2 regions of the Microterricola viridarii genome follow, and region 2 is predicted to be linked to the other one. Evidence: predicted binding sites of a transcription regulator. Region 2 holds the regulator's gene; the other holds the start of a gene.
What was found. Region 2 encodes HrcA, which represses chaperone genes, less so after heat shock. Its sites were predicted from a motif close to TTNGCACTCGNNNNNNNCGAGTGCNAA; they were not measured.
Positions count from the first base shown of each region.

Region 1 (15,807 bases), 1.4 Mb from region 2:
CTGCTGGGCGGCGTGCACCCGCTCTGGCGCGAGCACGGCATCGGCCGGGAACTGATGGCCTGGCAGTACGGCCGCGCCCTGCAGCGGCTCGCGGCATGCGATGCCCGCCTGCCCGGCTGGATCACCGCGTTCCGCGAGGAGGCCAGCCGGGGCGCGATCTCGGTGGCGCTCCGGCTCGGGCTGCGGGTGACCCGCTACTTCAGCACCATGCGCCGGGGGCTCGATGTCGCGATCCCCGCCCTGCCTGCGCCGAGCGGCGTGCGCATCGTGCCGTTCACTGCCGAACTCTCCGCCGGCGCCTTGGAGGCGAGGAACGACGCGTTCCGCGACCACTGGGGCAACCAGCCCAAGGCCGCGGAGTCGTGGGATCAATGGATCACCGGCGACGTCTTCCGCCCCGACCTCTCCTGGCTGGCGGTTGTCGACGAGGCGGGGGACGGCGGCCGTCCGCGAACGCGCGTCGTCGGATTCTCCCTGGCCAGCGTCAACGAGGACGACGGGCATGCCCGGGGCCTCCGCAGCGTGTACATCGACCGGGTCGGGACGGTGCGGAGCCATCGCGGCCGGGGCATTGCGCCGGCCTGCATCGCCGCAACGCTCCGTGCCGCCCAGGAGGCCGGGCTGGAGCTGGCGATCCTCGACGTCGACGCCGACAGCCCGACCCAGGCGCACACCCTGTACGAACGGCTCGGCTTCCGGGCGGGGGAGCGGCGGCTCGCCCTCGTCTCGGTCTTCTGAGATTCGACTGTCTCCTAGACTTGATGCCGTGAGTGAGCAGTTTCAGGCGGACGGCGTCCGCATCCGCCTCGATATCGCCTACGACGGAACGAACTTCAACGGCTGGGGAATTCAACCGATCCTGCGCACCGTGCAGGGCGACATCGAGTCGGCGCTGGCCACGATCCTGCAGCGGAATCCGCCCATTCCGCGGCTCACCGTCGCCGGCCGCACGGATGCCGGCGTGCACGCCACCGGCCAGGTCGCGCACCTCGACCTCAGCCCGGAGCAGGCCGACAGCCTGCTCCGCCCACCGCGCGGTCGGAACGCGCGGGCGGCCGACACCGACGCCGCCGCGGCCCTGGCGCGGCGCCTGAACGGCATCCTGGGCCAGCGCGGCGAGATCGTCATCACGGCCGCGAGCATCGCCCCGGAGGGCTTCGACGCCCGCTTCGGCGCGCTCTGGCGCCGCTACGAGTACCGCATCGCCGACGCCGAATCGCTGCGCGACCCGCTGCAGCGCACGCGGACGACGTGGCTGCCCGGCCGGCACGACATCGCCCCAATGGAACAGGTGGCGCAGGCGCTCTGCGGGTTGCACGACTTCGCCGCCTACTGCAAGCCCAAGCCGATGGCCACCACCATCCGCACCCTGCAGACCTTCTCCTGGCGGCGCGACGACGACGGCGTGCTCGTCGCCTCGCTGCAGGCCGATGCCTTCTGCCACAGCATGGTGCGGGCGCTCGTCGGCGGCTGCGTCGCGGTCGGGGAGGGCCGGATGAGCGTCGAGCGCCTGCTCGAGCTGCGCGACGCGAGAGAGCGCACCGCCGCGTTCAAGGTGATGCCCGCGCGCGGGCTCGTGCTGACCCAGGTCGGCTACCCCGATGACGCCGCCCTCGCGCTGCGGGCCGCCGAGACGCGCGCCCACCGCGCGCTCTAGGAGCGGCATCCGCCCGCGAAGCGCCCCCGGCAATCGACCGGGCGAATTGCCTGCAGGCCTCCGACCGTCTAGTATTGATCCTTGGTGTCTCGGCTAGCTGGCCGGGCCCCCGAACGTGAGCCCTCCATCGTTTGTGTTCCATCTGGAACACGCCCGGAGCGGGATTCACGAACACCTCCGTTCGACACAGAAAGCAGCCACTACAGTGACGCGCACTTACACCCCGAAGGCTTCCGAAGTTTCGCGCAGCTGGGTCATCATTGACGCAGCTGACGTCGTTCTCGGCCGTCTCGCAAGCCACGCCGCAGTGATCCTCCGCGGCAAGAACAAGGCGACCTTCACCCCCCACATGGACATGGGTGACTTCGTCATCATCATCAACGCCGACAAGGTCGCCCTCACCGGCGCCAAGCTCGACCAGAAGAAGGCCTACCGCCACTCGGGTTACCCGGGCGGACTGACGGCCGTCACCTACTCCGAGCTGCTCGAGAAGAACCCCGAGCGCGCCGTCGAGAAGGCGATCCGCGGAATGCTGCCGAAGAACTCCATCGGCCGCGCTCAGCTCAAGAAGCTCAAGGTCTACGCAGGCTCCGAGCACCCGCACGCCGCGCAGCAGCCGGTGCCGTACACCCTGACCCAGGTCGCTCAGTAGAGCACCTCGGCCCCAGACTTCTCGACTTCTAAGACAAAGGATTACCACCATCGTGGCTACGATCGCAGACCAGATTGACGCTCCGGAGAGCTACTCCACCGAGACGCCGGCCGAGGCAGCCCCCAAGGCTCCCCGCGCCGTGCTGAACGTTGGCGGCGCAGCCGTCGGCCGTCGCAAGCAGGCCATCGCCCGCGTGCGCCTCGTTCCCGGCTCGGGCACGCTCAGCGTGAACAAGCGCGAGTTCGCCGAGTACTTCCCCAACAAGCTGCACCAGCAGCTCATCACCGACCCCTTCAAGGTGCTCGACCTCGTCGGCGCCTACGACGTGGTCGCCAAGGTCACCGGCGGCGGCCCCTCGGGCCAGGCTGGCGCACTGCGCCTCGCCATCGCGCGTGCACTCAACGAGATCGACCGCGAGAACAACCGCGCGATCCTGAAGAAGGCCGGCTTCCTCACTCGTGACGCACGCGTCATCGAGCGCAAGAAGGCTGGTCTCAAGAAGGCCCGCAAGGCCTCGCAGTTCTCGAAGCGCTAACCGGCGTTTCACAGGGAGTATCAGGCTTTGCCTCGACTCTTTGGCACGGACGGCGTCCGGGGCCTGGCCAACCGTGAACTCACGGCTGACCTGGCCCTGGGCCTCGCCCAGGCCGCTGCAGCGGTGCTCACCAAGGGGCACCACGCAGAAGAACGCGCCGCCTCCGGGCGTCGGCCCGTCGCGGTCGTCGCTCGCGACCCGCGCATATCCGGTGAGTTCCTCACCGCCGCCGTTTCGGCCGGACTTGCCTCCTCTGGCGTCGATGTTCTCGACGCCGGGGTGCTGCCCACTCCCGCCGCGGCCTTCCTGATCGCCGACATCGGCGCAGACTTCGGTGTGATGCTCTCCGCATCGCACAACCCCGCCCCCGACAACGGCATCAAGTTCTTTGCCTTCGGCGGCACCAAGCTTCCGGATGAGGTCGAGGACCGCATCGAGGACTACCTCCACAAGGAGGTGCTGCTGCCCACCGGCGGCGACGTCGGCCGCATCCGCCGGTTCGCGGATGCCGAGGACCGCTACGTCCTGCACCTGCTCAGCACGCTGCCGAACCGCCTCGAGGGCATCCACGTCGTCCTCGACTGTGCGCACGGCGCGGCATCCGGCGTCTCGCCCGAGGTGTTCACCATGGCCGGCGCCACCGTGACGCTGATCGGCGCAGACCCCGACGGCATGAACATCAACGACGGTGTCGGCTCCACGCACCTCGACAACCTGGCCAAGGCCGTGCTCGAGCACGGCGCTGACGTCGGCATCGCCCACGACGGCGACGCGGACCGCTGCCTGGCCGTCGACCACGAGGGCAATATCATCGATGGTGACCAGATCATGGCCATCCTCGCGTTGGCGATGAAGGAACGCGGCCACCTCACCAAGGACACCCTCGTCGCGACGGTGATGAGCAATCTCGGCCTGCGCAAGGCGATGGCCGCCAACGACATCACCATGGTCGAGACCAAGGTCGGCGACCGCTACGTGCTCGAGGAGCTGAACGCCGACGGCCTCGCCCTGGGCGGCGAGCAGTCCGGCCACGTGATCATGACCGAGTATGCGACGACCGGCGACGGCGTGCTGACCGGCCTGCACCTGGTGGCCGAGATGGCTCGCACCGGCAAGTCCATCGCCGAGCTCGCCAGCGTGATGACGGTGTTCCCGCAGATCCTCGTGAACGTGCGCGGCGTCAACCACACGGCCATGCACGGCGACGAGGGCATCGCGGAGGCCGTGCGTGCCGCCGAAGCCGAGCTGGGCGACACCGGGCGCGTGCTGCTGCGACCCTCCGGCACCGAGCCGATGGTGCGCGTCATGGTGGAGGCGGCCGACCAGGCCACCGCCGACCGGCTCGCCCACAGCCTCGCCGACGTCGTGCGCGAGCGTCTCCCGCTCTAGCGCGACCAGCCGCGGCCGACTCGGCCTGTGCCGGTCGGGCCCACCCGGGCTCGAGCAGGCGCAGCCGCAGCCGATTGGCGGACGCGGGGGCCGGCGCCGCGCGAAACGGGCGCCGCGCGCGGCGTGGTGCGTGGCGCATCCGCGAACCGGCTTGAGCTGATCGCCGCCCGTCCGGCCGCGCAGGCAGCCCTCTCTGCGGCTAGAGCTTGCGGAGCAGGACGCTGGAGACGGCGTGGTCCGAGTCCTTGCGCAGCACGAGGGTGGCGCGGGAGCGCGTCGGCCGGATGTTCTGCAACAGGTTCGGCTCATTGATGCTCTGCCAGATGCCGCGGGCCCGGGCGCGGGCCTCGTCTTCCGAGAGCTCGGCAAAGCGGTGGAAGTAGGACTTCGGGTTGCTGAACGCGCCGCGCTGCAGCTTGAGGAAGCGCTCCTCGTACCAGCGCGCGATGTCGGAGGTGCGGGCGTCGACGTAGACCGTGAAGTCGAACAGGTCGCTCACGGCCAGGCGGTGCCCGGGGGAGGGCGGCTGGAGCACGTTCAGGCCCTCGACGATGAGCACGTCGGGCTGGCGGACGGTGATCTGGGCGTCCGGCACGATGTCGTAGCTGAGGTGCGAGTAGAAGGGCGCCTTGACCTCCGGAGCGCCCGACTTCACCTCGCTGACGAAGCGCAGCAGCGCCCGCCGGTCGTAGGACTCGGGGAAGCCCTTGCGCGACATCAGGCCGCGGCGCTCGAGCTCGGCGTTGGGCAGCAGGAATCCGTCGGTGGTGACCAGCTCGACGCGGGGGGTGTCCTCCCAACGGGCGAGCAGCTCGCGCAGGAGCCTGGCGATCGTCGACTTGCCGACGGCGACCGAACCGGCCACGCCGATCACGAACGGCGTCGTCGCCGCCCGCTCGCCGAGGAAGTCGCTCGTGGCCCGGTGCAGCTGGCGCGTGCCGGCGACGTAGAGGTTGAGCAGGCGGCTGAGCGGTAGGTAGACATCGGTCACCTCGGCGAGGTTCAGCGGCTCGCCCAAACCGCGCAACTGCACCAGTTCGGTCTCCTGCAGGGGGAGGCGGGTCGAGGAGGCCAGTTCGGCCCAATCGGCTCGCTCCAGCTCCACAAAGGGTGAGTTGTGGCCGTTGCCATTCTGGTTGCGCTGCTCGGCCATAGCCCCCGAGTTTACGTGCACAGAGGTGCCCCCATCGAGCCATGCCCTGCTCTTTCAGGAATAACTCCACTAAAATCATGCTTCATGTGCGGAATCGTTGGATATGTCGGTGACAAGAAGAGCCTCGAGGTACTCGTTGGCGGGCTGCGACGACTGGAGTACCGCGGCTATGACTCGGCCGGTGTCGCCGTGATCGACGACCATGGCGAGCTCGGCGTTGCCAAGAAGTCCGGCAAGCTGGTCAAGCTCACCGACGAACTCGCCGCGCACCCGATCGGCGACGGCCGCGCCGGAATCGGCCACACCCGCTGGGCCACCCACGGTGGGCCGACGGATGTCAACGCGCACCCGCACCTCGGCGACGACGGCAAGCTGGCGCTGATCCACAACGGCATCATCGAGAACTTCTCCGAGCTCAAGGCCGAGCTGCTGGCCGAGGGCTACAGCTTCACCAGCGAGACCGACACCGAGGTCGCCGCCGCGCTGCTCGGTCGCGAGTACCGCGCCACCGGCGATCTGCGCACCGCCTTCCAGAGCACGGTCCGACGCCTGGACGGCGCCTTCACGCTGCTCGCCCTGCACAGCGACGAGCCGAACCTCGTCGTCGGTGCCCGCCGCAACTCGCCCCTCGTGATCGGCATCGGCGACGGCGAGAACTTCCTCGGCTCCGACGTCGCCGCGTTCGTGCAGTACACCCGCACCGCGATGGCCGTCGGCCAGGACCAGATCGTCGCGATCACCCCCGAGTCCGTCACCGTCACCGACTTCGCCGGGGCTCCCGTCGAGATGGAGACCTTCCAGGTGGAGTGGGACGCCGCAGCGGCTGACAAGGGCGGCTGGTCCAGCTTCATGGCCAAGGAGGTCGCCGAGCAGCCCGACGCCGTCGCCAACACGCTGCGTGGCCGCATCGTCGGCGACGCCGTCGTGGTCCCGGAACTCACGGCCTTCGGCGACGAGGTGCTGGCCGGCATCCGCCGCATCGTGATCATCGCCTGCGGCACGGCCGCCTACGCCGGCATGACCGCGCAGTACGCGATCGAGAAGTGGGCGCGCGTGCCCGTGACCATCGAGCTGAGCCACGAGTTCCGCTACCGCGAGCCCGTCATCACCGACGACACCCTGGTCATCTCGATCAGCCAGTCCGGCGAGACCATGGACACCCTGATGGCCGTCAAGTACGCCCGCGAGGCCGGTGCCCGCGTGATCTCCATTTGCAACACTCAGGGCGCCACGATTCCGCGCGAGTCGGATGCCGTCGTGTACACGCACGCCGGCCCGGAGGTCGCCGTGGCATCCACCAAGGCCTTCGTGGCACAGATCACCGCCCTCTACCTCTTCGGCCTGCACCTGGCCCGCGTGCGCGGCACGCTGAGCGCGGCCGAGCAGGCCGTGCAGGTGGGCGAGCTCACCGCCGTGCCGGCGAAGATCGCCACGGTGCTGGAGTCCAGCGCCTCGATCGCGCAGCTCGCGCACTGGATGGCGGACACCCGCTCCGTGCTGTTCCTCGGCCGCAACGTCGGGTTCCCCATCGCCATGGAGGGCGCGCTGAAGCTCAAGGAGCTCGCATACATCCACGCAGAGGGCTTTGCCGCCGGCGAGCTCAAGCACGGCCCGATCGCGCTGATCGAGCCCGGTCAGCCCGTTTTCGTCGTCGTGCCGAGCCCGCGCGGCTCCGCGAGCCTGCACCCCAAGGTCGTCTCCAACATCCAGGAGATCCGCGCCCGCGGCGCCCGGGTGATCGCGATCGCCGAGCAGGGCGACGCCGCCGTGCTTCCCTTCGCCGACGAGGTCGTGCACATTCCGCTGGCCGCACCCCTGTTCGAGCCGCTACTGGCCGTCATCCCGCTGCAGATCTTCGCAATGGAGCTCTCCATCGCCAAGGGCCTGGACGTCGACCAGCCGCGCAACCTCGCCAAGTCCGTCACGGTTGAGTAGGCGCGGCTAGCGGCGTGCGAAAGCTGCCAGAGCAAGGCGAGGCACAGTGATCATCGGAATCGGTGTCGACGTCGTCGACCTCGCCCGGTTCGAGCGCGCCATCGCGCGGACCCCGCGGCTCCTCGAGCGCTTGTTCGCTGAGAGCGAACGGGGCCGCTCTGCCTCGTCGCTGGCCGCCCGGTTCGCCGCGAAAGAGGCGCTGATCAAGGCGCTCGGCGGCCCGGGCACCCTGCGCTGGCACGACATGGAGGTCGTCAACGACGAGCACGGCAACCCCGGATTCGCGCTGCACGGCGCGACGGCCGCCGAGGCCGCCGCGCGCGGCATCAACCGCGTGCACCTCTCGATGACCCACGACGCCGGCATCGCCACCGCGTTCGTCATCGCGGAGGCTGGCGCGCCATCAACGATATGAACGACATGAACGACACACACGAGAAGACCGACACCCCGCGCACCGGCAACAGCGAGCGGGCGGAGGGCACCTTCCGCTCGGCTCGGATCGACCTGGACGCGGTGCGGAGGAACCTGGCCGCCGTGCGCGACTTCGTCGGCCGCGGCGTCGACACGGCTCCGCGCGTGATGGCCGTGGTCAAGGCGAACGCCTACGGGCACGGTGCCATCGCCGTCGCAGCGGCGGCACAGGAGGCCGGGGCGGACTGGCTCGGCGTCGCCGACATCGGCGAGGCGCTCGAGCTGCGCCGGAACGGAATCACCGCGCCGTTGCTCGCCTGGCTGCACGGCCCGGACGCCGACTTCTCCGCCGCGATCGAGGCCGGGGTCGGCCTCGGCATCTCCTCGGCCGCCCAGCTGCGCCAGGTCACGGATGCGGCGGCTGCCCTGTCGCGCACGGCATCCGTGCAGCTCAAGCTCGACAGCGGCCTCAGCCGCAACGGCCTGCCGGAGTCCGACTGGGCAGCCGTCTTCGCCGCCGCCCGCGCGGCGGAGCTCACGGGCTCGATCACCGTCGACGGGCTGTTCAGCCACCTCGCCAACGCCTCGGCTGAGGCCGACGCCGCCCAGTGCGCGCAGTTCGACACGGGCATCGCCGCCGCCCGCCGGGCGGGCCTGAACCCCACGCTGCTGCACATCGCGGCGACCGCCGCCGCACTCACCGAGCCGGCCGCGCGGTACACGATGGTGCGCATCGGCATCGGCCTGTACGGCCTCTCGCCCTGGGGCGACGGGCTGCCGGACGGCCTGGAGCTCACCCCCGTCATGACCCTGGCCGCCCGGGTCGCCGCCGTGCGCCGCGTCAGAGCAGGCACCGCCGCGAGCTATGACTACACTTGGCGGGCCGAGCGGGAGACCACCCTCGCGCTCGTTCCGCTCGGCTACGCCGACGGCATCCCGCGCCAGGCCTCCGGGCGGGCCTCCGTGTCGGTCAACGGCGCGCAGTACCCGATCGTCGGGCGCGTGGCGATGGACCAGTTCATCGTCGACGTCGGCGACGCCGCCGTGCAGGTCGGCGACGAGGTCGTGCTGTTCGGCGATCCCCGCAGCGGCGTGCCGAGCGCCGAGGACTGGGCGGATGCCGCGGGCACCATCAACTACGAGATCGTCACCAGGATCGGCCAGCGCGTGCCGCGGAGCATCCGGTGATCACCCGCAGCGTCCCCACCGCCGAGGGCATGCACGCGTTCGGGCTCTCGCTCGCCGCCGAGCTGCGGGCCGGCGACCTGCTGGTGCTGGACGGGCCGCTCGGAGCGGGCAAGACCACGTTCACCCGCGGACTCGGCGAGGGCCTCGGCATCCGCGGCACCGTGACCAGCCCGACGTTCGTGCTGGCGCGCACCCACCCGAGCGTCGTCGGCGGTCCCGCCCTCGTGCACGTGGACGCCTACCGGCTGAGCGACCCGATGGAGCTCGACGACCTCGACATCGACTACGCGCACTCCGTCGTCGTGGTGGAGTGGGGAGCCGGCATGCTCGACGGGGTGAGCGAGTCGTGGCTGGAGCTGCGGCTGCAGCGGCCGATGGGGGCGGGCGACGAGCAGTCGGGCGCCGAGTCGGAAACCGAGTCCGAGGCCGACGAGCCGCGCACCGTGACGATCGCCGGTTTCGGCCCGCGCTGGGCGGGCACCGAGTATGCCGGCACCGAGTATGCCGGCATCCCGGACGCGGAGCCCGGCGCGGAGCCCGGCGCGGAGCCCAGCGCGTAGGCTGGAGGGATGCTTCTCGCGATCGATACCTCCGCAGGAACAAGCGTCGCCATCGTCGACCGTGACCGGGGGATCCTCGCGGAGCGCTCCGAGGCCGACACCATGCGCCACGCCGAGGTGATCGGCGGCATGATCCAGGCCGTGCTCGACGAGTCGGCGGTCGCCCGCGCCGAGCTCTCCGGCGTCGTCGCCGGAATGGGGCCCGGCCCCTTCACCGGCCTGCGGGTCGGGATCGCCGCCGCGCGCACCTTCGCGCTCGCGCTCGGCCGGCCGCTCGTGCCCATCGTCAGCCACGACGCCATCGCGTTCGCGCACTTCGCCGCCGACGCCGCCGCCCAAGCCGCCGGCGCGCGCACGGCCCCGCTGCTCGTCGTCACCGACGCCCGCCGCCGCGAGGTGTACTGGAGCGCCTACTCCGGCGTCGACGAGCTCGGCCTGCCGGTGCGGCTGGACGGCCCCGGCCTGGCCAAGCCGGAAGCGCTGCCCGCCCTGGCCCTCGACGCATTCGGCGCATTCGACGGTGCATTCGAGCGGCTGGACGCCGCCGAGATCTCGGCCGGCGCCCTCGGCATGGTCGCCGAGCTGAGCTTCGCGGCCGGCCGCCCCTTCGCCGCCGACGAGCCGCTCTACCTGCGCTCGCCCGACGTCACCCCGTCCAACGGCCCCAAGCGGGTCACCCGGTGACCTGGCAGCTGCGCCGGGCCGGCCTGGCCGACGTGCCGGCGATCATGGCGATCGAGAACGCGATGTTCCCGAGCGACGCCTGGTCGACGGATGCCATGGCCCGCGACGTCGCCGACCCGCACTGCTACTACCTGGTGGCCTTCCCGCCCGACGCGCCGGAGCAGATCGAGGCCTACGCCGGCCTGCTCGCCCCGCGCGGGGCGCCGGAGGCCGACATCCAGACCATCGCGGTCACCACCGCCGCGCAGGGCCGCGGCCTCGGCCGGGTGCTCATGCTGCGCCTCATCGACGAGGCCAGGGCCCGGGGCGCCCGCGAGGTGTTCCTCGAGGTGCGCGCAGACAACCCCGGCGCGATCCACCTCTACACCTCGCTCGGCTTCGCCGAACTCGGCGTGCGCCGCGGCTACTACAAGCCAGACAACGTCGACGCCATCGTGATGCGCCTGAACATCCCCGCGCCCCAGGCCGCCCTGGCCGAGCCGAGCCCGAACACCACCACCCCGCTGGAGACCAACTCGTGAGCAGCCCGTCGCACACACCACTGAACCGCACCGACCCGCTCGTGCTCGGCATCGAGACCAGCTGCGACGAGACGGGCATCGGCATCGTGCGCGGCACCACGCTCCTGGCGAACGTCATCGCCTCCTCGATGGACGAGCACGCCCGCTACGGGGGCGTCGTGCCCGAGGTGGCCGCACGGGCCCACCTGGAGGAGATGAGCCCGGCGATCCACGCGGCGCTCGCCGAGGCCGGCATCCGCCTGGACGAGATCGACGCCGTCTCCGTGACCAGCGGCCCCGGCCTGGCCGGCGCCCTGATGGTCGGCGTGGGAGCCGCGAAGGCCCTCGCGATCGCCCTGGACAAGCCGATCTACGCCGTCAACCACCTCGTCGGCCACGTCGGGGCCGACCTGCTCGCCACCGGCGCGGACGGAGCCTCCGAGCCGCTGCAGTACCCGACGATCGCGCTGCTCGTCTCGGGCGGGCACACCTCGCTGCTGCTCGTGCGCGACCTGACCGGGGACGTCGAGCTGCTCGGCGAGACCATCGACGACGCGGCAGGGGAGGCCTTCGACAAGGTCGCCAGGGTGCTCGGCCTGCCCTACCCCGGCGGTCCGCACATCGACCGGCTCGCCGCGGAGGGCAACCCGAGGGCGATCCGCTTCCCGCGCGGGCTCACCTTGCCCAAGGACATGGCCAAGCACCGCTACGACTTCAGCTTCTCCGGGCTGAAGACGGCCGTCGCGCGGTGGGTCGAGAAGGCCCAGGATGCCGGCGAGGAGGTGCCGGTGGCCGACGTCGCGGCCAGCTTCCGCGAGGCGGTCGTCGACGTGTTGCTCGGCAAGGCGATCGCCGCCTGCGCCGACTACGGCGTTCCCCGCTTGCTGCTCGGCGGCGGCGTCGTCGCCAACGCCCGGGTGCGCGAGCTCGCGGCGGAGCGGACGGCCGCGGCCGGCATCGAGCTGCGCATCCCGCCGCTCAGCCTGTGCACCGACAACGGTGCGATGATCGCCGCGCTCGGGGCACAGATGATCATGGCCGGCAATGAGCCGAGCTCGCTGGGCTTCGGCGCCGACTCCACACTGCCCGTCACCGAGATTCAGGTGCGCTGAGCGCCCTCCCTCTCGCTGGGAAGTCCACTCGTTCCGGAACCATCGGCGCTAGGATTGCGAGTGCATCGCCAGTTGTGCCCCGATTCCGACGGCTCCGCTGCCCGATGCGCGCAAGTTCCGCAGTGACCGTGAGGCTGCACGAGGCCCGCACTGTTGATCAGAAGGGCTCCATCATGACAGACCAGAATCAGCCTCCCGTCCCGCCGAACGAGCCGACCCCGCCCGTGAACCCCGAGTTCACCGCCCCAGAGGCCCCGGCCGCTCCGGTGACGCCTCCCGCCCCGCCCGCGCCCGCCTACGGCGCCCCGCAGGCCGCGCCCGCTCCCGCCTACGGCACCCCGCCGGCCCCGCCAGCGCCTCCCGCGTACGGCACCCCGGCCCCCGCCTACGGCGCACCGGCCTATGGCGCCCCCGCCAACTACGGCCAGCCCGGCCAGGCGCCGAAGACCAACACATTCGCGATCGTGTCGCTGGTGGCATCCGTCGTCGGATTCTTCACCGGCATCACGTTCCTGGTCGGCATCATCTTCGGCCACATCTCGCTCAGCCAGATCAAGAAGACCGGCGAGAACGGCCGCGGCATGGCGATCGCCGGCCTCGTGATCGGCTACATCGGCCTCGTGATCGGAATCATCCTGTTCATCGTGTTCGCGGTGCTCTTGGGGATCGTCGCGTCGAACCCGAACACGAACTTCAACTACTAGGAGCCGCGCTGCGCCGAGCCCCGTCGGGGGCCGCGCGGCGAGCCCGTCGAGACGGCCCTCTTCCCTCGTGGAAGAGGGCCGTTTGTGTGCGATCGCCGGGGGCGGCTCAGACGCGCTCGACCAGCAGCGTCACGTGCTTGCCGGCCGCACGGGTGAGCACGATCGTCGCGGAGGCGCTGCCCGTCAGCTTCAACCGGGTGCGCAGCGTCGCCGGGTCGATGTCGATGCCGCGCTTCTTGATCTCCAGGGTGCCGATTCCGCGGGCCGCGAGCGCCGCCTTGAGCTTCTTCTCGTCGTTCGGCAGCTGCTCCAGCACGCGGAAGCACGTCGCGAACGGCGTCTCGTGGGCGGCGTCCGCCGTGAGGTAGGCGATGCCCTCGCTCAGCATCCGGGCGTCGAGGGAGCGGGCCAGGTCGCCGATCAGGCGGGCGCGGATGACGGCACCGTCCGGCTCGTAGATGTAGGCGCCGAGCGCGCCGGCCTCCGCGTCTGCGCTGTCTGCGGCGGCGCTGAGCTCATGGCTGCCGGCCTTGCCGAGGAGGAGGGCGCTGCGCCGCACGCCGGGCCGGGCCAGCGCGCCGAACCACAGCCCCATCTCCACCAGCGCCCCGTCGACCGAGACCCACTGTGCCTCGGCGCCGGCGGGGATCAGCTCGCGGTCGAAGCCGGGGCCGAGCTTCACGCCGGTCGGCAGGCGATCGCCGAGCCCGAAGGCGAAGTCGAGCGAGGGGGTGTAGTCCTCCGGCCGGGTGAGCCTCGACGTGTTCGAGTGCCCGGAGCTGCGCCGGGCCGGGTCCAGGTAGACGCCGTCGGCCGGGCCGTCGGCGAGGCCGTCCAGGTCGATCTCCTCCGCGCGGGCGTGCAGCACGGTCGCGCGGGGGAACGGCGCCAGGTTGAAGGAGGCCAACGTCGCGGTCACCTCGTCGGCGTCGGCGGCGGTCACCCGCAGCTCGAGGGCGGCCATCGCGAGGGCGTCGCCGCCGATTCCGCAGCCGAGGTCAGCCACGTGCTGCACCCCGGCGGCGGCGAAACGGCCAGCGTGCAGGGCGGCGACGCGCAGCCGGGTCGCCTGTTCCAGCCCGGCTTCGGTGAAGAGCATGGTGTTGGCGAACTCGCCGAACTTGCCCGCCGCCTTGGCGCGGAGCCTCGCCTGGCTGAGCACGGCCGCGACGAGCTCTGGCGGGTGCCCCTCCTTGCGCAGCGCGGCGACGGTGCGCACGACGTCGGTGGACGAATCCCACTCCGGCAACGAGTCGAGCAGCCGAAGCCCTTCGGGGGAGAGGAGGGCGACGAGCTCACTGCGTTCCATACGGCCACGCTAACACCGCCGGGGCCGCGCAGGCCGCGCGGCGGCGGCCACACGGCGGTTGGCCGCGGCATCCGCCACCCGGCGCCTCACGCTGTTGGCGAACGCCGCCCGATTCGGGCCGACTTGTCTGGCACTCACGTTGCACGAGTGCCAGCCAGGGCCTAAACTCGACTTAGCACTCTCGGTGTGAGTGTGCTAATTCCTTAGTCTTTTCTAGAAAGAGGTCAACCGTGTCGGTCAGCATCAAGCCGCTCGAGGATCGCATTGTCATCAAGCAGGTCGAGGCCGAGCAGGTCACTGCGTCGGGCCTCGTCATCCCTGACACCGCCAAGGAGAAGCCCCAGGAGGGCGAGGTCGTGGCTGTGGGCCCCGGCCGCATCGATGACAACGGCAACCGCGTCCCGCTCGACGTCGCCGTCGGCGACAAGGTGCTCTACTCCAAGTACGGCGGAACCGAAGTGAAGTTCGGCGGCGAGGACTTCCTCGTGCTGTCGGCTCGCGACGTGCTCGCAGTGGTTGTGCGCTAAGCACCTCTCCCGCTGAAGCTCAGCGTTTTCTCGAAAGACCCGGATGGCCCAGCCGTCCGGGTCTTTTGTCGTCCGCGCTCCCATCTGGGCGCGGGTCGGCCCACTGCGCACTGTATGCAGGCGTAGACTCCCGAGGTGCCTGAATCCGTTGACCAGCAGACGACAGCCCCGGCGACGGATGCCGGCACCCGCCGAGCCGGCCTGATCTACGCGGTCTCCGCCTATGTGCTCTGGGGCTTCCTGCCCATCTACTTCATCGCCCTCGCGCCGACCGGCGCGTTCGAAGTGGTGGCCTGGCGGATCGTGTTCTCGCTCGTGTTCTGCGCGATCCTGCTCGCGATCACACGCCGCTACCGGCTCTTCCTCGCCCTGCTCAAGCGGCCGCGCATCGCCTTCACCATGGCGGCGGCCGGCGTGCTCATCTATGTCAACTGGCAGACCTACGTCTACGGCACCCTGAGCGGCCAGGTCGTCGAGGCCTCGCTGGGTTACTTCATCAACCCCATCGTCACCGTCTTCCTCGGCGTCTTCTTCCTGCGCGAGAAGCTGCGCCCGGCACAGTGGGCCGCAGTCGGGATCAGCCTCGTGGCCGTGCTGGTGCTGGCGATCAGTGCGGGCAGCATTCCCTGGATCGCGCTCACGCTCGCGTTCTCGTTCGGGTTCTACGGCTACATCAAGAAGCGGGTGGGCACCACGGTCGACGCCGTCGCCGGCCTGAGCATGGAGACGCTCTGGCTGCTGCCGGTCGCCGTCATCCAGCTCCTCGTGGTCGGGGCGACCACCGGCATCACGTTCGGCACGGTCAGCGCCGTGCACACGCTGCTGCTGATCGGCACCGGCGTGATCACCGCCATCCCGCTGCTGTTCTTCGCGGCGGCATCTCGGCGCCTTCCCCTGGTCGTGCTCGGCTTCATCCAGTACTTCGCGCCCATCATCCAGTTCCTCGTCGGCGTGCTGATCTTGAACGAGGCCATGTCGACCGCGCGCTGGGTCGGATTCTCCCTGGTCTGGCTGGCCCTGGTGATCCTTGCGGTGGATGCCGCCCTCGGCACCCGCAACGGCCGGCGCAGCATTCCCGAACTCGTCTGAGCGGGCCGCCGCGCGGCGTGAACCTGCGCCGGGGCAGTGGGCGGCGCGCCCGGAGGATGTAACGATTTGACACGGGACGCAACGTTGTGGCCACAAAAACCTTGTTTCGGCGTGCGGCGGACAATACTGTGACTCAACGGCAGTCGTCCGAACTGCCTCACCAGTGTTTGATCGAGCCAAGGAGCACCATGAGTGTAATAGTGAAGGCCTCGGCTTCGCGCTCTGTCCGGGCCATGCTGAGCGGAGTCGCCCTCATCGGCGTCAGCGCACTTGTTCTCACCGGATGCAGCAGCGGAGCCTCCCCGGAGGCGACCACGTCGCCCTCTGAAACGGCGACCGCCGATGCAGGCAGCGCGCTGCCCATCGAGGCGGGCGACCGCGACCTGTCGATGAAGGTCG
Region 1 is NZ_LT629742.1:1,092,165-1,107,971, forward strand. It holds gene BLT62_RS05005 (GNAT family N-acetyltransferase) at 1-738, shown strand, start outside; gene truA (tRNA pseudouridine(38-40) synthase TruA) at 767-1,657, shown strand; gene rplM (50S ribosomal protein L13) at 1,863-2,309, shown strand; gene rpsI (30S ribosomal protein S9) at 2,362-2,844, shown strand; gene glmM (phosphoglucosamine mutase) at 2,872-4,233, shown strand; gene coaA (type I pantothenate kinase) at 4,433-5,386, opposite strand; gene glmS (glutamine--fructose-6-phosphate transaminase (isomerizing)) at 5,471-7,321, shown strand; gene BLT62_RS05040 (holo-ACP synthase) at 7,368-7,736, shown strand; gene alr (alanine racemase) at 7,742-8,923, shown strand; gene tsaE (tRNA (adenosine(37)-N6)-threonylcarbamoyltransferase complex ATPase subunit type 1 TsaE) at 8,920-9,483, shown strand; gene tsaB (tRNA (adenosine(37)-N6)-threonylcarbamoyltransferase complex dimerization subunit type 1 TsaB) at 9,493-10,167, shown strand; gene rimI (ribosomal protein S18-alanine N-acetyltransferase) at 10,164-10,688, shown strand; gene tsaD (tRNA (adenosine(37)-N6)-threonylcarbamoyltransferase complex transferase subunit TsaD) at 10,685-11,779, shown strand; gene BLT62_RS18300 (DUF4190 domain-containing protein) at 11,953-12,483, shown strand; gene BLT62_RS05075 (class I SAM-dependent methyltransferase) at 12,590-13,792, opposite strand; gene groES (co-chaperone GroES) at 14,023-14,319, shown strand; gene rarD (EamA family transporter RarD) at 14,455-15,408, shown strand; gene BLT62_RS05090 (ABC transporter substrate-binding protein) at 15,597-15,807, shown strand, end outside.
Region 1: a site for HrcA is predicted at 13,920-13,946, ahead of groES (co-chaperone GroES). Genes of this name have one in related genera too.

Region 2 (15,807 bases):
ATGCTGTTCTCGTCGATGGCGTCGACGTAGGCCTTCTGGCCGCGGGTCTTGGGCCGGATGCTCTTGCCCTTGGAGGTGAGAATGGCCTGGCCGAGCACGTCGTTCAGGGTGGCGGCCTGGTCGGCCTCGAGGATGCGGGCCGAGTGCGACACCTCCCGCGGGCTCAGGTCCTGGCCGTCGCGCATGACGTCCTGCAGCTCCTCGATCAGCCGGGAGACGGCCTGCACCTGGCTGCTCGGGCCGGCGAGGGTGATCTCGTTGCCGCGCGCGTGCACGGCGACATCCGGATACTCCTTCTCAACGGTGGAGAGCAGGCGGTCCTGCGCCCCGAACAGGCGCACCATGGCGATTCCGTCGATGAGCAGCTTGACCTCGCTGCGCGGCTCGGCGTCGTGCTTTCGTGATTCGTTGTTAGCCGCCGACAAGCGAGCCCTCCTTGAATGTTCCGGCGAGCACGTGGGCGTGCACGTGGAACACGGTCTGCCCGGATTCCGGGCCGGTGTTGAAGATGAGGCGGAACTGGCCGGGCGTCTTGCCCTCCGGCGCCAGTTCCTCGGCCACCTGCGAGGCGACCGCGACGAGCTCGGCGAGCAGGGCCGGGTCACCGGCGGCCAGCTCGACGACGTTGGCGTACTCCTGCGTCTTCGTCGTCACGACGACGTGCAGCGGCGCCTGCGGCGCGATGTCCCTGAACGCGATGACGTTGTCGGTCTCGGCCACGATCGTGGCCGGGATCTCGCGCGCGACGATGCGGCTGAAGATGCTGGGCTCGAGTGAAGTCATGACTCCATCTTAAGGCGCGCTACCAGCGGCCGAGGTGAGCGCTCAGCACCGAGAGTGCGGCGGCGCCGGCCGTGGAGGTGCGCAGCACCGTGGAGCCGAGGCGCACGAGGCTCGCCCCCGCCGCCTGCAGCCGCTCCAGCTCGTTCGGGGCGATGCCGCCCTCCGGGCCGACCACGAGCACGATGTCGAGCTCGGACTTGTGCCCGGCGCCGTGCCCGGCGCGGCCGAGCTCTGCGGCGGTCCACTCCGTCAGCGCGAGCTCCGCCGTCGGCTCCAGCACCAGCATCCTGCTCGTCGCGGCGAGCCGCTCCAGGTCCTTGGTGGAGAACAGCGCCGTCACGTCGGGCAGCCAGGCGCGGATCGACTGCTTGCTCGCCTCGCGCACGATGCTCGCCCAGCGTTCCTGCCCCTTGGCGACCTTGGCGCCCTCCCAGCGGGAGACGGAGCGGGCGGCGCTCCACGGGATGACGGCGTCCACGCCCAGCTCGGTGGAGGCCTGCACCGCCATCTCGTCGCGCCCGCCCTTGGCGAGGGCCTGCACGAGCACGAGCCGCGGGGTGGCCGGCTGCACGTTCTCGACCAGCTCGGCCTGGATGGCGAGCTCGCCGGCATCCGCCGTGACGACGGGGCCGGTGACGATGAGCCCCCGGCCGTTGCCGATGGAGACCCGCTCGCCGAGGCGCGTGCGGTTGACCGTCACGGCGTGCTTGGCCTCTGCGCCGGTGACGCTGGCGATGCCGGAAGCGGCCACCGCGGCCGGGTCGAGGTCCTCCCGCAGGAACAGAGAGCTCATCGGGCCTAGCCCACGAACTTGTCGCGCAGCTTGGAGAAGAAGCCCTGGTGGAACTGGCTGAGCGCGGGCGCCGGGTGCTTGTGCATCTTGGCGAACTGCTCGATCAGGTCCCGCTCCTTGCCGCTGAGCTTGTTCGGGGTGACCACCTGGATGCCGATGCGGAGGTCGCCGCGGCCGGTGCCGCGCAGCTTGCCGATGCCGCGGTCCTTGATCGTGATGACCTCCGCGCTCTGCGTGCCGGGCTTCAGCTCGATCTCCACGTCGCCGTCGAGGGCGTGCAGCACGGTGCTGGTGCCGAGGATGGCGTCGGTCATGGCCACCTCGAGGGTGGCCAGGAGGTCGTCGCCGTCGCGGCTGAACACGTCGTGGTGGCGCACCTTCATCTCGAGGTACAGATCGCCGTTCGGGCCGCCGGCCGGGCCGACCTCTCCGCTGCCGGGCATCTGCAGGCGCACGCCGGTGTCGACGCCGGCGGGGATGTCGACGGGCACGGTGCGACGGGCCCGCACGCGGCCCTGGCCAGAGCAGGTGAGGCAGGGCGTGGCGATGATGGTGCCGTAGCCGCGGCAGCTGCCGCAGGGGCTGGAGGTCATCACGTTGCCGAGCAGCGAGCGGACCGCGCGCTGGATGCTGCCGGTTCCGTGGCAGATGTCGCAGGTGACCGGGCTGGTGCCCGGGGCGCAGCAGGAGCCCTCACAGGTCTCGCAGAGCACGGCCGTGTCGACCTCGATCTCGCGGTGCGTGCCGAAGATGATCTCGTCGAGGTCGAGCTCGACCCGGAGCAGGGCGTCCTGGCCGCGCTCACGGCGGGAGCGCGGGCCGCGGCGTCCGCCGCCACCGCCTCCCCCGCCGAAGAAGGTCTCGAAGATGTCGCCGAAGCCGCCGAAGTCGCCACCGCCGCCGCCGAAGCCGCCCTGGCCGCCCATGTCGTAGTTCTGGCGCTGCTTGGCGTCGCTCAGCACGTCGTAGGCGTGGGTCACCTCCTTGAACCGCTCCGAGGCCTCGGAGCTCGGGTTCACATCCGGGTGCAGCTCGCGCGCAAGCCGGCGGTACGCCTTCTTGATCTCGTCGGTGGTCGCCTCACGCGAGACGCCCAATACTTCGTAGTGGTCAGCCACTCCGGCCGTTCCTTTCCGGCCTCGAGCGCACGGTGCTCACACGTGCACAATGTCGAGGCGATTCGTCTGACTAGTTTTCGCCCAAGAGCCTGGACAAGTACCGAGCGACCGCGCGAACGGCGGCCATGTTGTTGGAGTAATCCATCCGCAGCGGGCCGAGCACGCCGACCCTGGCCAGTTCGGAACCGGCCGAGTGGTAGCTGCTGCTGAGAACCGAGGTCTCGCCGAGCCCGAAGGAGGCATTCTCCCGGCCGATGCTCGCCGAGACGCCGTGTTGGTCCACGGCCATCTCGCCGAGCAGGCGCAACAGCACCACCTGCTCCTCGATGGCCTCGAGCACGGGGAAGATGCTCCCCGTGAAGTCCTCCTCCGTGCGCACCAGGTTGGCCGCACCCGCCATCACCAGCTTGTCGGCGCGGTTGGCGAGCACCTGCTCCACGAGCGTGTCGGCGACCACGGCGGCCAGTCCGGCCAGCTGCGGCGGGGCGACGGCGGCCAGGCCGGCCGCTGCGGTCGCGGCATCCGTCATGCCGAGGCCGGCCAGCGTCTCGTTGACGCTGACCCGGAGGCCCGCGACGTGCTCGTCGCTGACGCCGCCGACGGTGTCGACGACGCGTTGCTCGACGCGGCCGGTGTCCGTGATCAGCACCGAGAGCAGGCGGTTGTCGCTCAGGCGCACCAGCTCGACGTGCTTGACGGTGGCCCGGCTGAGGGAGGGGTACTGCACCAGGGCGACCTGGTGGGTGAGTTGGGAGAGCAGGCGCACGGTGCGGGCGAGCACCTCGTCGAGGTCGGCGGATTGGCCGAGGAAGGTCTCGATGGCGTGCCGCTGGGCGCCGCTGAGCGGGCGCAGGTCGCTGAGCTGGTCGACGAAGAGCCGGTAGCCCTTGTCGGTGGGGATGCGCCCGGAGGAGGTGTGCGGGGCTGTGATCAGCTCCTCTTCCTCCAGCTGCGCCATGTCGTTGCGGATGGTGGCGGCGGACACGCCGAAGGAGTGCCGCTCGACAATCGACTTGGAGCCGACGGGTTCGCGCGACGACACGTAGTCCTGCACGATGACGCGCAGGACTTCGAGGCTCCGTTCCGAAACCATGTGCACCGCCTCCACTGTGCCAGAGGGCGCCGGCGTTCGCCCGTGCGGGCTGCTGGCACTCACTACTCCTGAGTGCTAATCATATCGCGCACTGGCTGGCAATGAGCGTTGCCGCACGGCAGGGGCGGCGCTAGCTTATGGGTGGGCGCAGTGCGCGCCCGCCGGCACCCGTGAATGGAAAGGGCCGATCATGACTGACCCCGCCGCACCAACGCCCCCCTCCGACCCGACTCAGCAGCCGCCGACGCCGCCGACTCCCCCGACGCCGCCGCCGGCTCCGGAGAACCCCTACTCCAGCGCCGCACCCCCTCCCGCGCCGCCCGCCGCGGCCGCGCCGCAGCAGAACCCGTATGCCAGCGCCCCGCCGCCTGCGCCGCCGGGTCCGCCCGGCCCGCCCAGCCCGCCGGCGAACCCGTACGCGAACACGGCGCCGCCGCCCCCGCTCAGCCCGACCGCCGACATCCAGTGGGCCTCATTCGCCCACCTGGGCGGCATCCTCAGCTTCCTGCCCTCGCTGATCATCTGGCTGGTCTTCAGGGATCGCGGGCGCTTCACCAACACCGAGGCGAAGGAGGCGCTGAACTTTCAGCTCACCCTGCTGATGGCCCAGGTCGCCCTGTTCATCATCGTCTCGGTGTTGTCGATCGCGTCGTTCGGCCTGCTCAGCTTCCTGTACAGCCTGTCCTGGCTGATCTGGCTCGTCGGCGTCATCTTCTCGATCATCGCCTTTGCACAGGTCAAGGACGGCCGCGGCTACCGATACCCGTTCGCCATCCGCCTGATCAAGTAGCCCTTTTCGGCCCGCCCTGCTGCGCTCGGCGCGCCGCCTGTGCCAAAGTGGGACCGCGTTACAGCGCAATCCCGCACTGACCCGCGCGCGAGCACGGCCCGAACGCCACGCCGCGCGCTCGACACTCTGGAGACAAAATGTCCGCCGCACCGCCTCCCCCCGCCACTCCCTACCAGGGCCCGACGCAGCTGAGCCCGGCCGATGAGAAGCTCTGGGCGACACTGGTCCACCTCGGCGGCCTGCTGTGGATGGTCAGCCTGCCCGTGATTCCCGCTCTCGTCGGGTTCCTCGTCTTGCGCGACCGCGGCCCGTTCGTTCGCGCGAACACAGCGGCGGCCCTGAACTTCCAGATCTCGATGATCATCTACGCGATCGTGAGCTCGCTGCTGATCATCGTGGTCATCGGCTGGTTCCTGCTGCCCATCGTCGGCATCGTGAACATCGTGTTCAGCATCATCGCCGGCGTCAAGGCGAACCAGGGCGAGGTGTACAGCTACCCGCTGACGATCAAGTTCGTCAACTAGGCGGCACTACCCCGCCGCAACAAACGAGAATGCGCCTTCGCCCGGTCGGCGAAGGCGCATTCTCTGTCTGGGGAACGCTGCGCGTGAGGAACGCGGATCAGTTGGCGCCGGACTCGACGTAGCTCGAGTCGTTCATCGTCACCACGGTCCAGACGCCGTTCTTGTAGCGGAGCTCGCTCACCGCGGCGTTGTCGATGCCCTCGGTGAGCGAGCTGGTGTCTGCACCCATCGCGTCGAGCACCGCGACGATGGTGATGCCGCTGGAGACGACGAGCACGTTGCCGCCGCCCTGCTTCGCCTGCGCGGCGGCGATCGCGTTCAGCGAGGCCATCGCCCGAGCGGTGAGCTGGTCGACCGTCTCCGCGGTCAGACCGCTGCCCTCGTTGGCCGTGACGATCGCGTTGAGGAAGGCGTTCATGTCGCCGCCCGTGAGGTACGGCGTGACCGCCTTGAACGTCGCAGCCTGCGTCTCGCCCTCGAACTTGCCGAAGGCCACCTCGCGCAGGCCCTTGTCACGCACGGGCGCTCCCTTGTACTTGAGCTCATCGAGCGCGAGCGAGATCGTCTCGTAGTGGCGCACCATGTCGGCGGAGTACGCCGACTTGAACTTGACGCCCGCCTCGGCCAGGCCGGCACCGAGGTGCTGGGCGTCGAGCTCCCCGCTCTCGGTCAGCGGTGAGTCGGACCAGCCCTGCATCCGATGGGTGGTGTTGAGCCAGGTCTCGCCGTGGCGGGTGAGGTAGATCGTGACCTCGGCGTTCTTGCCGGGGGCGGCCTTGACCGACTGGGCGGAAGAGCTGGCACCGTTGGAGTTTGCGGCGAGGGCGGGGGTGGAGAGGGCGGCGAGCGAGAAGAGCGCGGCGGCGGCGATGCCGGCGACCGCGATGCGGAGGGTACGACGAGACGACATTGTCTGGGAACCTTTCGAAGAGACGGAGACTTCTGAGCAGGGTGAACTCGAAAACCGAATGCCATTCGGTAACTTCTTGGCTGGATACTAGCGGCGCGCCGCCTCGCCGTCTAGAGAGGGTTTCGCCGCTAGTCGTCTTCGAGCAGGCGGCGCACGACGGCATCCGCCAGCAAGCGGCCGCGCAGGGTCAGCTCGACCCTCCCGGCGAAGGCGGCGCGCGCGTCGATGAGCTCGTCGGCGATCAAGCCGGCCACGGCGAGGCGGCCGGCCGGCGCGAGCGAGGACACGGGGATTCCCTCGCGGATGCGGGCCAGCAGCAGCACCCGCTCGAACTCGCGCACCTCGGGCGAGAGGCTCTCGCGCCCGGCGGCCGGCGAGTGCCCGGCCAGCACCCGATCGGCGTAGGCGGAGGGGTGCTTGACGTTCCACCAGCGCACGCCGCCGACGTGGCTGTGCGCACCGGGGCCGATGCCCCACCAGTCGTTGCTGCGCCAGTAGGCGAGGTTGTGCTCTGAGCGGTGCTCGGTGCCGCGCGCCCAGTTGCTGACCTCGTACCAGTCGTAGCCGGCGGCCGCGAGCAGCTCATCGGCCAGCTCGTACATGTCGGCCTGGAGGTCTTCGTCGGGCTGGGCGACCTCGCCGCGCTTGATCTGCCTGGCCAGCTTGGTGCCGTCCTCGACGATCAGGGAGTAGGCGCTGATGTGGTCCGGCTGCTGTGCGATGGCGTGCTCGAGGCTCGCCCGCCAGTCGTCGATCGACTCTCCCGGCGTGCCGTAGATCAGGTCGACGCTGACGTCGAGCCCGACCTCGCGCGCCCACTGCACGACGAGCGGCACGCGGGCCGGATCGTGGGTGCGCTCGAGTGTTGCGAGCACGTGCGGGACGGCGGACTGCATGCCGAACGAGACGCGGGTGAAGCCGGCATCCCGCAACGTCTGCAGGTAGTCGCGGTCGACGGAGTCGGGGTTCGCCTCCGTGGTGATCTCGGCGCCCGGCGCGAGGGCGTGCGCCGTGCGCACGGCGTCGAGCATCGCGACCAGGTCGGCGGCCGGCAGCAGCGTGGGCGTGCCGCCGCCGAAGAAGACGGTGGCCGCGGGCCGGGCGGGAACGCCGGAGCTCTCCAGGATGCGGGCGCTGTGCTCGATCTCGAGCACGGCCTGGCTGGCGTAGTCGCTCTGCTTGGCGCCGCGCAGCTCGGTGGCGGTGTACGTGTTGAAGTCGCAGTAGCCGCAGCGCACCCGGCAGAAGGGCACGTGCAGGTAGACGCTGAAGGCGCGATCGTGCGCGCCATCGGCGGCAGTCGCGGGCAGGAGTCCATCACTCGGGGCAGGGTCACCGAGGGGCAGGGCGCTGGCCATCGTGGGCTACGCGGATGCCGCGGGGTGCAGGGCCCGCAGGTAGCGACGGGTGTACGAGCGCTCCTGCAGGCGCATCAGCGGCCGCACGAGCTTCCACCGCGCTGAGCTGGGCTGCGAGAAGCTGCGGATCACCAGCCAGACGGAGTCGTCGTCGCGGTGCTCGACCACGAACAGGATCTCGCCGCTCTCCGGGTGCCCGGGCATGGTGCCGTAGGCGAAGCCGACCTGAGCGGGCTCGTCGATGACCAGCACGACGCGCACCGGTGCGGTGACCGTCATCCGCCACGCGGTGATGTGCAGCATCGCGGTCATCCCGGCGGTGATGTACGGGGTGCCGTCGGGGCCGAAGCGCTCCTCGCTCTGGCGCTGCGGCTGCTCAGCGAGCGGCGCACCCTCTGCGTCGAACATCAGGCCCTGGTAGCGCTCGCCCGTGCCCTGCTGGGTGTCGGTCACCTCGATGCCGCTGCCGCGCTGCACGCCCCACGTCATCAGGCTGGCGGATGCCGTCGCGAAGCGCTCGGCGCCGCTGCCGAGCTGCGTGCTGTGCTCGGCCGGGCGGTAGCCGGCTGGCGGGTAGCTCATCAGATCGGGCGCCATGGTTCCACCGATCGCGCCATAGCTGACCGGCTGGTCGGTGAATGTGGAACGACGCACGCGTGAACACTTCTTTCTCGAAAACCCCTCATACAGAGTAGGCGACGATTCTGGCAGCGGGCTCCCCCGCGCGGCGCCAAAGGGGCAGCGCAGCCCCCGAAGCCAACCGGACACGGCCGCCCCGCCATCCGCTGCCCCGACCAGTGGGGACCGCGCGCAGCGTGTTGGCTTCGGTCGCTGGCGCTCCCTCGAGCCAACGGGCGGCGACCCGATACGGTGGAAGGACGCGCCCGGCACGCCGGGCAACTGAACCAAGGAGCACCCATGGAAATCGTCACCGTCGTCGTCGCAGTCGCTGCCCTCATCGTCTCGATCGTTGCCCTCGTCACGACGTTGAGGACGACGCGCCGCTAGCGTGCACACGCGAAAACGCCCCCGGCCACGGCCGGGGGCGTTTTCGTGTTCTCCGCGATCAGCGGGGAGCTACTTCTTGTCCTTCTTCTCGACGTCGCCCGTGAGCGCTGCGACGAACGCCTCCTGGGGAACCTCGACGCGGCCGACCATCTTCATGCGCTTCTTGCCCTCCTTCTGCTTCTCGAGGAGCTTGCGCTTGCGGCTGATGTCACCGCCGTAGCACTTGGCGAGAACGTCCTTGCGGATCGCGCGGATCGACTCGCGGGCGATGATGCGGGCGCCGATGGCGGCCTGGATCGGAACCTCGAACTGCTGGCGCGGGATCAGCTCGCGCAGGCGCGTGGTCATCAGCACGCCGTAGGCGTAGGCCTTGTCGCGGTGCACGATCGCGCTGAACGCGTCCACCTGCTCGCCCTGCAGCAGGATGTCGACCTTGACCAGGTCGGCGGTCTGCTCGCCGGCTGGCTCGTAGTCGAGCGAGGCGTAGCCGGCGGTCTTCGACTTGAGGTTGTCGAAGAAGTCGAAGACGATCTCGCCGAGCGGCATCGTGTAGCGGATCTCGACGCGGTCCTCACCGAGGTAGTCCATGCCGAGCAGCACGCCACGGCGGCTCTGGCAGAGCTCCATGATGACGCCGACATAGTCCTTGGGGGCGAGGATCGCCGCCTTGACGACGGGCTCGCTCACGGCCGAGATCTTGCCGGCCGGGAACTCGCTCGGGTTCGTGACGGTGACGGTCTTCTTGTCCTCGGTGGTGACCTCGTAGATCACGGACGGGGCCGTGGCGATGAGGTCGAGGCCGAACTCGCGCTCGAGGCGCTCGGTGATGATCTCGAGGTGCAGCAGGCCGAGGAAGCCACAGCGGAAGCCGAAGCCGAGGGCGACGGAGGCCTCGGGCTCGTAGACGAGCGCGGCATCCGAGAGCTTCAGCTTGTCGAGGGCCTCGCGGAGGATCGGGTAGTCGGAGCCGTCGATCGGGTACAGGCCGGAGAAGACCATCGGCAGCGGCTCGGTGTAACCGGGCAGCGCCTCGGTGGCGGGCTTCGCCGCCGTCGTGACGGTGTCGCCGACCTTGGACTGGCGCACGTCTTTCACGCCGGTGATCAGGTAGCCGACCTCACCGACGGCGAGGCCCTTGCTCGGGGTCGGCTCCGGCGAGCTGACGCCGATCTCGAGGATCTCGTGGGTGGCGCGGGTCGACATCATCTGGATGCGCTCGCGCGGCTTCAGCTGGCCGTCGATCATGCGCACGTAGGTGACGACGCCGCGGTAGCTGTCGTAGACGGAGTCGAAGATCATGGCGCGGGCTGGGGCGTTCGGGTCGCCCTGCGGCGCGGGGATGCGCTCGGTGACCCGGTCGAGGAGGTCCTCGACGCCGAGGCCGGTCTTCCCGGAGACCCGCAGCACGTCGTCGGGGTCGCCGCCGATGAGGCTGGCGAGCTCCTTCGCGTACTTGTCCGGGTCGGCCGCGGGGAGGTCGATCTTGTTGAGCACCGGGATGATCGTCAGGTCGTTCTCGAGGGCGAGGTAGAGGTTCGCGAGCGTCTGGGCCTCGATGCCCTGCGCGGCGTCGACGAGCAGCACGGCGCCCTCACAGGCGGCGAGCGACCGGGAGACCTCGTAGCTGAAGTCGACGTGGCCGGGAGTGTCGATCATGTTCAGCGCGTAGCTCTGCGTGCCGAGTGCCCACGGCATCCGCACGGCCTGGCTCTTGATGGTGATGCCGCGCTCGCGCTCGATGTCCATGCGGTCGAGGTACTGGGCGCGCATGTCTCGGTCGCTGACCACCCCCGTCATCTGCAGCATGCGGTCGGCAAGGGTCGACTTGCCGTGGTCGATGTGCGCAATGATGCAAAAATTGCGGATGAACGCGGGGTCTGTGGACGCGGGCTCGAGGGCCATCAAAGCTCGTGGTGACATTGTGTGGCCATTCTCCCATGTCCGGCGCCGTTCGGTGGACTCCTTGTAAATTGTGTGGATCTTTCGACGGATGCCGCGACTCCGGCACCCTGACTAGGCTGGCGCCGATGACAAGCACCACGCAGCAGAACCCGTCGACCGACGAGAGCGCGCCGAGCGCCGCCCACTCGGCGCTGACCCCCGTGTTCGTGGCCATGCAGTTCAGCCTGCATGCCTTGATGATCGGCCTCACCGCCTTCGTCGCCGTGCGCGCCATGCTCGGCACCTGGCCGATGCCCCGGCTGGTCATCGGCCTGTGCGTGCTGCTGCTCGTCGTCTACGCGCTCGGCCTCTTCTTCGCCCGGCACGCGATGCCGCGCTGGGTGCAGGCGGTCTGGTTCGCCGCGCTCGTGCTCGTCTGGCTGGTTCTGACACTGCTCGCCTCGGAGGCGGCCTACATCGTCTTCGCGTTGTTCTTCATCGCGCTGCACCTGTTCCCGCCGCGCTGGAGCGTGCCCATCGTGGCGGTGACGATGCTGATGTCGATCTTCGTGCTCGGCATGGACCTCGGCTGGAGCCCGACCATCTTCATCGGCCCGTTCATCGGCGCGGCCGCCGCCGTCGTGCTCGGCCTCGCCTACCGGGCGCTCTACCGGGAGTCGGCGGAGCGCAAGATGCTCATCGACGACCTGCTCGCAACCAGGGAGCGCCTGGCGGCGACCGCGCGGGAGGCGGGCACCCTCGCCGAGCGGCAGCGCCTGGCCGGGGAGATCCACGACACCGTCGCCCAGGGCCTGTCCAGCATCCAGCTGCTGCTGCACGCCGCGGAGCGCGGCATCACCGACCCGGACGCGCTCGAGCACGTTCAGCAGGCGCGCCACACCGCGGCGGACGGCTTGGCCGAGACCCGCCGGTTCATCCGCGAGCTGCGCGCCCCCGCACTGGACGAGCAGTCCCTGCCGGCCGCCCTGGAGCGGCTCGCCGCCTCGATCAGCGCCCAATCGGCATCCACCCGCCCGGATTCGCCGACGCTCGTCAGCTTCCAGCTCAGCGGCGAGCCGCGGGAGCTGCCCATGGTGCACGAGACGACGCTGTTGCGCATCGCGCAGGGCTCGCTGGCCAATGTGCTGCAGCACTCCGAGGCCCAGCGCGCCGCGGTGACGCTGAGCTTCATGGACGACGAGCTCACCCTCGACATCGTCGACGACGGCGTCGGCTTTGAGCCGGATGCCGCCCGCACGGCGGCACACCTCGGCGAGTCGTTCGGGCTCGCCACCATCCAGCAGCGCGTCGAACGGCTCGGCGGGCGGCTGAGCGTCGAGACGGCCCCCGGATCCGGAACGGCGATCGCCGTCTCGCTGCCCCTCGAAGCCGCCCAGCCCGCCCCCGCCGCGAACAAGGAGGTCACCCCATGATCAGGATGCTGCTCGCCGACGATCACCCGGTCGTGCGTGCCGGACTCCGGGCGTTGTTCTCCTCCGAGGACGACATTCTGGTGCTCGCCGAGGCGGCGACCGCCGAGCGCGCCGTCGAGCTTTGCGCCGAGCACGAGTTCGACATCGTGCTGATGGACCTCCAGTTCGGCTCCTCCGGCGCCGAAGGCAGCATGCAGGGCGCCGATGCCACCCGGCAGATCCGGGCCGTGGCCGGGGCCCCGCGCGTGCTCGTGCTCACCAACTACGACACCGACGCCGACATCCTCGGCGCCGTCGAGGCCGGGGCCAGCGGCTACCTGCTGAAGGACGCCCCGCCGACCGAGCTGATAGCCGCCGTGCGCCTCGCCGCGGCCGGCGAGAGCGCCATCTCCCCCGCCATCGAGATGCTGATGCAGAGCCGGGCGGATGCCGTAGGTTCCCCGCTCACCCTGCGCGAGGCGGAGGTGCTCGGGCTCGTCGCCGAGGGGCAGAGCAACCGCGACATCGGCAAGGCGCTCTTCCTCAGCGAGGCGACGGTCAAGTCGCACCTCGTGCACATCTTCACGAAGCTCGGGGTCTCCTCGCGCACCGCCGCCGTCGCGGCCGCCCAGGCCTCCGGCTTGATCCGCAGCCGGTCATGAGCGCGCCACTGCCCGTGCTGCTGGTGCACGGCATCCGCACCTCCGCCAGCATGTGGCGGGTGCAGTTGGAGGACCTCGCCGCCGACGGCCGGCCGGCGCTCGCCATCGACCTTCCCGGCCACGGCGCGCGCATCGGCGAGCCGTTCACGGTGGAGGCCGCGCTGGAGGCGATCGACGCCGGGGTGCAGCGGCTCGGAGGGCGGGTGCTGCTGGTCGGGCTCTCGCTCGGCGGCTACTTCTCGATCGAGTACGCGGCGCGGCATCCGCAGGGCGTCGCCGGGCTGATCGCCGCCAGCTGCTCCACCCTGCCGCGCGGGCCCGGCCTCGCCGGCTACCGCGCCCTGGCCGGCGCGATCAGGCGCCTGCCCGACAAGGGGCTGGCCCTGAACAACGGCATGGCCCGGATGGCGGTCGGCCGGCAGGCGGCCGCCGACCTCGGCGCCGGCGGCATCGCCCTGGACGTGATGGATGCCGGGCTGCGCGCCGCCGGGTCGCTCGACCCGCTGGCCGGGCTCGCCGCCTACCCCGGCCCGGTCTGGATCGTGAACGGCAGCCTCGACCACTTCCGGCTCGACGAGGCCCGCTTCGTGCGGGCGAACCCACGCACCGAGCACGTGCTGATCCCCCGGGCCACACACCTCGCCAGCCTCGTGCGACCCCGCGAGTTCACGGCGATCCTGCGCCGCGTCGCCGCCGCCGTGGACACCGAACCGGGCGGCGAGATCCGGACGATTGTCGACCCGGCCGAATAACTGGTAAAGTTTCCTGTTGGCTTCCGTGTGTATCCCACCACTTCACACGATTGCCGCGAGACGCCCCTCTACCGTCAAGCGGCACAATCCGAATACACATCTAAGCAAGGACGTACTGAACGTGGCAAACATCAAGTCGCAGATCAAGCGCATCGGCACCAACAAGAAGGCCCAGGAGCGCAACAAGGCCGTCAAGAGCCAGGTCAAGACCGCAATCCGCGCGACCCGCACCGCGATCGCCGGCGGCGACAAGGCTGTTGCCGAGTCGGCCCTGCGCACCGCAGGCAAGACACTCGACAAGGCTGTAAGCAAGGGTGTTCTGCACAAGAACCAGGCTGCGAACCGCAAGTCGGCCATCGCCAAGCAGGTTGCAGCTCTCTAAGCTTCACATTCTGTTTCAGAACGGGCCCCGTCTTCGGACGGGGCCCGTTCTGTGTGTGCGGGGCGAGTTCGCCGCAGCCCGCGGCCCGCGGCATCCGGCATCCGGCATCCGGCATCCAACCGGCTCGCGGCCCTCGAAATGTCTCGCGGCCCTCGTTATGTCGGGGGCCGCGAGACATTTCGAGGGCCGCGAGCCGAATGTGCGTTCGCGAGGGCCGCGAGCCGGGTGCCCGTTCGCGCGGGCTAGAGCCGGCCGCGGGCGGCGATGACGCCGATCAGCCGCTCGATCGCGTAGACGGGGTCGCGCGAGGCGCCCTTGACGCCGGCGTCGGCCTCGGCGAGGGCCTCGATGGCGCGGGCCAGGCCGTCCTCGTTCCAGCCGGCCAGGTCTTTGCGGGCGCGGTTGAGCATCCAGGGCGCCATGCCGAGCTCGGCGGCGCTGGCGCGATTGCCGGCGACCTTGGCCATGGTGCGCACCTTCATCGCGAAGGCGGCGACGATCGGTACCGGGTCGGCGCCGGAGTCGAGCGCGTGGCGCAGCGAGACGAGGGCGTCGCCGCGGCGGCCGGCGAGGGCGGCATCCGCGACCTTGAAGGCGTTGCTCTCGACGCGCCCGCCGTAGTAGCGCTCGACGGTCGATTCGTTGATCTCGTTCGAGGTGTCGTCCATGAGCTGCTGGCAGGCGGATGCCAGCTCGGCGAGGTCGTCGCTGAATGCGCCGACCAGGGCGCGCAGCGCACCCGGGGTGATCCGGCGCGCGCCGGCCTTGAACTCGTTGACCGCGAAGTCGTACTTCTCTGCGTCCTTCTTGAGCTCGGCGCAGACGACCTCGATGCCGCCGCCGAGGCCGCCGCGCAGCGCGTCGAGCAGCTTCTTGCCGCGCACGCCGCCGTTGTGGCGCAGCACCAGGTAGGTGTTCTCGGCCGGGTCCTCGAGGTAGGACAGGGTCTCGGTGATGAAGGCGTCGGTGCACTTCTCGACGGAGTTGACGCGGATGAAGCGCGGTTCCATGAACAGCGAGGGGCTCGCCACGGTGAGCAGCTCCCCCGCCGCGTAGCTGTCGGCGTCGAGGTCGACGACCTCCATGCTCGGGTCTTCGCCCTTGAGGAAGTCTCGCAGCCGGCGGATCGCTCGGTCGGCGAGGAAGCCCTCGGTGCCGGAGACCAACACGACCGGGGCGGGTCGAACCTGGTTCCATGCGAGCTGCGGAATGGCCACGGTGCTCTTGCCTCGTGCCTGTGTCGTGCGAGTAGCCACGCGCCTCCCTCTCTTCAGCTTCAAGGTTAGTCGCCACGGCGCGCGCTCCACACCCGCAGCGCGTCCACGCCGCCGGCCGGGCGAGGCGCCACCAACACCAGGCCGTGCAGATCGCTGCGGAACGCCCGCGTGCCGCTCCCCTCCAACATCTCGAGCAGGGCGGATGTCGGGTGCCCGTAGCCGTTGTCGGCGCCGACCCCGATCAGTCCGACGCGGGCAGTGAGCGTCCGATACAGCGCCGGGTCCTGGTCGGAGGAGCCGTGGTGCGCAACCTTGACGACATCCACCCGGCCGAGAGGCTCCAGGCGCTGCAGTGCCGCCTCCGACTCGGCGCCGAGGTCGCCGAGGAAGAGCGAGCGGATGCCGGCGCCCTCGACGGCCAAAACGACACTGCCCGGGTTGCCGGTGCTGAGCGGGCCGTCATCCGTGGCCGGCCAGAGCACCCGCCACTCCAGTTTCCCGAGAGTGCCGTGTTGGCCGCGGATCGCCACTCGCATGGGCACCCCGTCTTGCTGCAGCGGGGCGAGCAGGCGCTCGTCGCGGGGGCCGCTCGACGGCCCCACGAGCGCGGTGTCGACCATGCCGGTGAGCGCGTCGAGGCCGCCGACGTGGTCGAGGTCGTAGTGGGTGAGCACGAGCAGGTCGATGCGGTCTATCCCGAGGCTGTCGAGGCAGGCGCCGAGCGGGGCCGGCTCCGGGCCGGTGTCGATGAGCGCGGTCTGTCCGCCGTCACGGAGGAGCACCGCATCGCCCTGGCCGACGTCGCAGAGCGCGATCTGCCAGTCGGCCGGGCGGCTCCAGTCGCGCACCACGCCGGTACCGAGCAGCGCCCCGCCGTACGCGCCGACCCCGGCGACAAGTGCGGCCGCGGCGAGCGTCGCAGGAACGGTGCGCATTCGTCGCCGGCGGCCGGAGCCGCGCAGCAGCAGCCAGAGCGCGAGGGCACTGGCACCGGCCAGCAGCAGAGCGCCGAGCAGGCCGTCCAGCCAGGGGGTGCGGGCTCCGGGGAGCCCCGCGACCGTGTGCGCGACGCCCGCGATCCAGGCCGCGGGCAGCCAGGCGATCTGGATGACGGCGAAGCCGAG
Region 2 is NZ_LT629742.1:2,513,731-2,529,537, forward strand. It holds gene BLT62_RS11515 (PhoH family protein) at 1-425, opposite strand, end outside; gene BLT62_RS11520 (HIT domain-containing protein) at 412-783, opposite strand; gene BLT62_RS11525 (16S rRNA (uracil(1498)-N(3))-methyltransferase) at 803-1,576, opposite strand; gene dnaJ (molecular chaperone DnaJ) at 1,582-2,694, opposite strand; gene hrcA (heat-inducible transcriptional repressor HrcA) at 2,765-3,787, opposite strand; gene BLT62_RS17995 (DUF4870 domain-containing protein) at 3,978-4,577, shown strand; gene BLT62_RS11545 (DUF4870 domain-containing protein) at 4,715-5,101, shown strand; gene BLT62_RS11550 (histidine phosphatase family protein) at 5,199-6,011, opposite strand; gene hemW (radical SAM family heme chaperone HemW) at 6,140-7,369, opposite strand; gene BLT62_RS11560 (DUF1990 family protein) at 7,376-8,023, opposite strand; gene lepA (translation elongation factor 4) at 8,447-10,297, opposite strand; gene BLT62_RS11570 (sensor histidine kinase) at 10,405-11,691, shown strand; gene BLT62_RS11575 (response regulator) at 11,688-12,332, shown strand; gene BLT62_RS11580 (alpha/beta fold hydrolase) at 12,329-13,084, shown strand; gene rpsT (30S ribosomal protein S20) at 13,206-13,466, shown strand; gene holA (DNA polymerase III subunit delta) at 13,709-14,722, opposite strand; gene BLT62_RS11595 (ComEC/Rec2 family competence protein) at 14,749-15,807, opposite strand, start outside.